Regions from separate parts of the Luteimonas changyuni genome, predicted to be linked through region 2. Evidence: riboswitches for the same ligand, from Rfam matches in the RefSeq annotation. Region 2 holds a riboswitch; the other holds the start of a gene.

Region 1 (2,196 bases), on a different contig from region 2:
GCCGGCTCCACGCTGAGGTCGCGCGTACCGCGGCAGGGCTTGTCGACGACAGCTCCGGGCAGGGGCCCCTCGGCCAGCGTGCCGACGTCGCGCAGATGCAGCGGCAGGCCGAGTTCACGAGCCAGCACAGCGATCGCCGCACCGCCGGCCGCGAAGTTGGCGAGCATCTGCACCGTGACTTCGGCCGGATACGCGGAGACGCCCTGCGCCACCACGCCGTGGTCGGCGGCGAACAGCAGCACCGGGGCACGCGACGCCGCGGGGCGGTCGCTGGACTGCAGCGCCGCGAGTTCGACCGCCAGCGTTTCCAGCCGGCCGAGCGCGCCGGCAGGCTTGGTGAGCTGCTGCTGGCGCGCGACCGCGCGGGCGCGGTGCGCCTCCGAAGGCAGCGCGCAGCGCTGCGTGAACCATGACTCCGTCATTGCGCCCCGATGTGCATATCGCAGCCGCGCATTCTATCCGCCCGCCGCGGCCCGCCCTGCCCGCCCCGCAGGGCCGGGTGCCTTTGCCGCGCCGCGGAGCGATGCCGTAGACTGCGCGCTCTTTCTGGTGACCGGCGGGGTTCTCCCCAACGGTTGAAACGGGAAGCCGGTGACCTTCCGCCCGCCGCCACGGCGCACGAAGCATTCCGGCGCTGCCCCCGCAACGGTAAGCGTGGAACACCCCGGCAAACCGCCACTGTGCATCGCACGGGAAGGCGCCGGGGCTGGAGCAGCTGCAGCGCTCCGCCCGCGAGCCCGGAGACCGGCCTGGAAGACACACACTGGTTGTGACGCGGAGGGCGTTGCGGCGGTAGCGCGCCGTGTCGTCCACGTCACCCTCCCGTCCCCTGTTCCCTGCCCGCAACCCCACGACACAAGTCGCGCGGGCGTGCGCGACGCATGGAGAACCCGATGAAGCCGCAGCACCAGATCCTTTCCCTCGCAGTGGCGTTCGCCCTGTCCCCGGCCGCGATGGCCAGCGGTGCAATGCAGGCCACCGACCTCGACGAGGTCATCGTCACCGGCACCCGCACCGAGGTGGCGCTGGCTGACAGCCTCGTCCCCGCGCAGGTCATCGATCGCGACGAGATCGAGCGCAGCCAGGCCACCTCGCTGCAGGAGCTGCTGCGCGGCCGTGCCGGCATCAACCTGACCAACAGCGGCGGACTGGGCAAGCAGTCTTCGCTGTTCCTGCGCGGCACCAACTCCGCGCATACGCTGGTCCTGGTCGATGGGATGCGCATCAATACCGCCGACCTGGGCATGGCCACCCTCCAGGACCTGCCGCTGGAACAGATCGAACGCATCGAGATCGTACGCGGCCCGCAGTCGAGCCTGTACGGCGCCGATGCCATCGGCGGCGTGATCCAGATCTTCACCCGCCGCAACCGCGGCGATTTCCAGCCGCACTTCCGCGTGGGCGGCGGCAGCAACGGCCTGCGTGAAGCCGCCGGCGGCTTCGGCGGCAGCGGCGAGCGCGGCTGGTTCGGCGCCGACGTCGCCTACCAGCGCACCGACGGCATCGATTCCTGCCGCGGCTCGGGCACGCTGTTCACCGGCTGCTTCGCCGACGAGCCCGACCGCGACGGCTACCGCAACCAGTCGCTGAGCCTGCGCGGCGGCTACGCACTGAGCGACACCTTGGCCATCGAAGGCTCGGCCCTGCGCGCCGACGGTGAGAACCAGTACGACGGCTACTACAACTATTCCGAAACCCGGCAGCAGGTCGTGGGCGGCAAACTGCGCTACACGCCTTCGGATCGATTCGACCTCACCGTCAGCGCCGGCCGCAGCGACAACGAATCCGACAACTACAGCGACAGCACTTACCTCGGCAGCGCCGAGTCCCACCGCGACAGCGCATCGGCACAGGCCGATTTCGGCCTGGCCGAAGGCCATCTGCTCAGCGCCGGCGTGGACTGGAGCAAGGACACGCTGGACGGCAGCACCACCGAGTACACGGTCGACAGCCGCGACAATACCGGCGTGTTCATGCAGTACCAGGGCCGGCTCGGCAGCCAGTCGTTCCAGGCCAGCCTGCGCAACGACGACAACGAGCAGTTCGGCAGCCACGCCACCGGAAGCCTCGGCTGGGGCCTGTCGTTCGGCAGCGGTTTCAAGCTCACCGCCAGCTACGGCACGGCCTTCAAGGCACCGACCTTCAGCGACCTCTACGACCCTTGGAGCGGCGTGCCGACGCTGGATCCGGAAGAGT
Region 2 (2,196 bases):
GCGCGAACTGACGCGGTCGCCGGTCTACCGCGCGCCGCTGGATGCCGGGTCCGACGCCTGGCTGGACGCGCGCTGGCATGCGCTTGGCGGCGACGACGCGCATCGCGAAGGGTCGATCGAGCTCGACGGCCGGCGCATCCCCACCCGTGCGCGCTGCCCGGGCATGGCCTGGTTCGACTTCGAGGCGCTGTGCGAAGGCCCGCGCGCGGCCTCGGACTACATCGGGATCGCGAGCGAATTCCACACCGTCCTGCTGGGCAGGGTGCCGGTGATGGACGCCACGCGCGACGACGCCGCGCGCCGCTTCGTCACCTTCATCGACGAAGCCTACGACCGCAACGTCAAGCTGGTCTGCACCGCCGCGGCCGCGCCGCACGCGCTGTATGCCGGCGAGCGCCTGGGCGGTGCCTTCGAGCGCACCGCTTCGCGGTTGATGGAGATGCAGTCGACCGATTACCTGGCGCGACACCACCGCTGACGGCCGGCCGCTCCAGGAAGCGGCGGAATGTCCGACGGCACGTTCCGCCCGCCGTCGCAGGAGGTCGACCACGAAATATAGCGTTGACCGATGCCGGCAACCACATTATGTTGTGGCCGTCGGTTCCCGCGCCGCAGGGCTCGGGATGAAAAGGGAAGCCGGTCGAAAACCGGCACTGCCCCGCAGCGGTAGGTGGAAACGAGGTCGCACTCGCACTGGAACGGTGGTTCCGGGAAGCGGTGACCGAGGCGTGGAGCCAAAGGCTCCCGGATCCACGAGTCCGAAGACCTGCCGACAGCCGCGCGCATGCACATCGCGCGGTGCCGGCTGCGGAATCTCCGGGGGGAGATGGCTGGTGAAGCGCGCATGCGCCCGCGATCCGTCGTCCGGATCCGGAGCGCGTCCGTTGCGACGCCGCTAGTCCATCCCGTGATGACGCCGCCCGCCTCCTGCCGCGGGACAGGTGGCCGTGCGTCCCTCATCCAGGAACACACATGGACAAGCACGACGGCATCGCCGCCGACCCGGCTCCAGCCCCAGCTGCCTTCGCCGCGGAAGGCCCCGCCGACCGCGTCGCCACATGGATCACCAAGGAGGCGGGCAACCGCCGGACTCCCTACGACCGCACCCGCCTGGAGCGCGCCATCGACCGCGTGCATGCCGAATTCCCGCAGCTCGACGCCGCCGACTACAAGCGCAGCGTGTCCGGCTTCGTCGAGCGCAAGGACGCGGTCAACGCAGACGACCTGGTCGATCACCTGATCCGCGAGGCCGAGGCGCGCGTGGACGTGGCGGCGCCGGAGTGGGAGATGTTCGCCGCGCGGCTGTACCTGCACCGCCTGTACAAGCGCGCCGGCCGCAACCGTTTCTACGACGTCGAGCAGAAGTACGGCTCCTACGTGGGCCTGCAGGAAAGCCTGGCCGACCGCACCGTGTATTCCAACGACATCCTGCGCGCCTATTCCAAAGAAGAGCTGCAGGAAGCCGGCAGGATGATCGACCCCGGGCGCGACCTGTTGTTCAACTACAACGGCCTGTACCTGCTGGCCACCCGCTACCTCGCCACCGACACTTCGCGCGAGGTCTACGAGCTTCCGCAGGAGCGCTGGCTGACGATCGCGCTGTACCTGATGCAGGACGAGGCCGGCACCGGCAAGGGCGGGCGCGAACGGCGCATGCAGCTGGTCGGCGAGGCCTACTGGGCGCTGTCGAACCTCTACATGACGGTCGCCACGCCGACCCTGCAGAACGCCGGCAAGACCGGCGGCCAGCTGTCCTCGTGTTTCATCGACACCGTCGGCGACTCGCTGCAGGGCATCTACGACTCCAACACCGATATCGCGCGCGTGTCCAAGGGCGGCGGCGGCGTGGGCGCGTACATGGGCTACGTGCGTGCGTCGGGTTCGGCGATCCGGGGCGTGCCGAATTCTTCCGGCGGCGTGGTGCCGTGGATCAAGCAGCTCAACAACACCGCGGTGTCGGTCGACCAGCTCGGCCAGCGCAAGGGCGCGGTGGCCGTGTACCTGGACGTCTGGCACCGCGACATCGAGGCCTTCCTCGACCTGCGCCTCAACAACGGCGACCAGCGCCTGCGCGCGCACGACGTGTTCACGTCCGTCTGCATCCCCGACATCTTCATGGAGGCGGTCGAGCGCCGCGGCGACTGGTACCTGTTCGACCCGCACGAGGTGCACCGCATCAAGGGCTGGTATCTGCAG

What was found. A riboswitch is a leader RNA that binds a small molecule or an ion and turns the genes downstream of it on or off. The one in region 2 is predicted to bind cobalamin.
Region 1: it holds a riboswitch for cobalamin, as region 2 does, so the genes downstream of both, btuB (TonB-dependent vitamin B12 receptor) here and WCD84_RS04220 (ribonucleoside-diphosphate reductase subunit alpha) in region 2, are expected to answer to the same signal.

Annotation. Positions count from the first base shown of each region.
Region 1 covers NZ_JBCLUZ010000010.1:43,119-45,314, reverse strand. Annotated here, with positions in the region: gene cobT (nicotinate-nucleotide--dimethylbenzimidazole phosphoribosyltransferase) at 1-422, opposite strand, end outside; cobalamin riboswitch at 531-767, shown strand; gene btuB (TonB-dependent vitamin B12 receptor) at 894-2,196, shown strand, end outside.
Region 2 covers NZ_JBCLUZ010000006.1:44,322-46,517, reverse strand. Annotated here, with positions in the region: gene zapE (cell division protein ZapE) at 1-478, shown strand, start outside; cobalamin riboswitch at 582-788, shown strand; gene WCD84_RS04220 (ribonucleoside-diphosphate reductase subunit alpha) at 973-2,196, shown strand, end outside.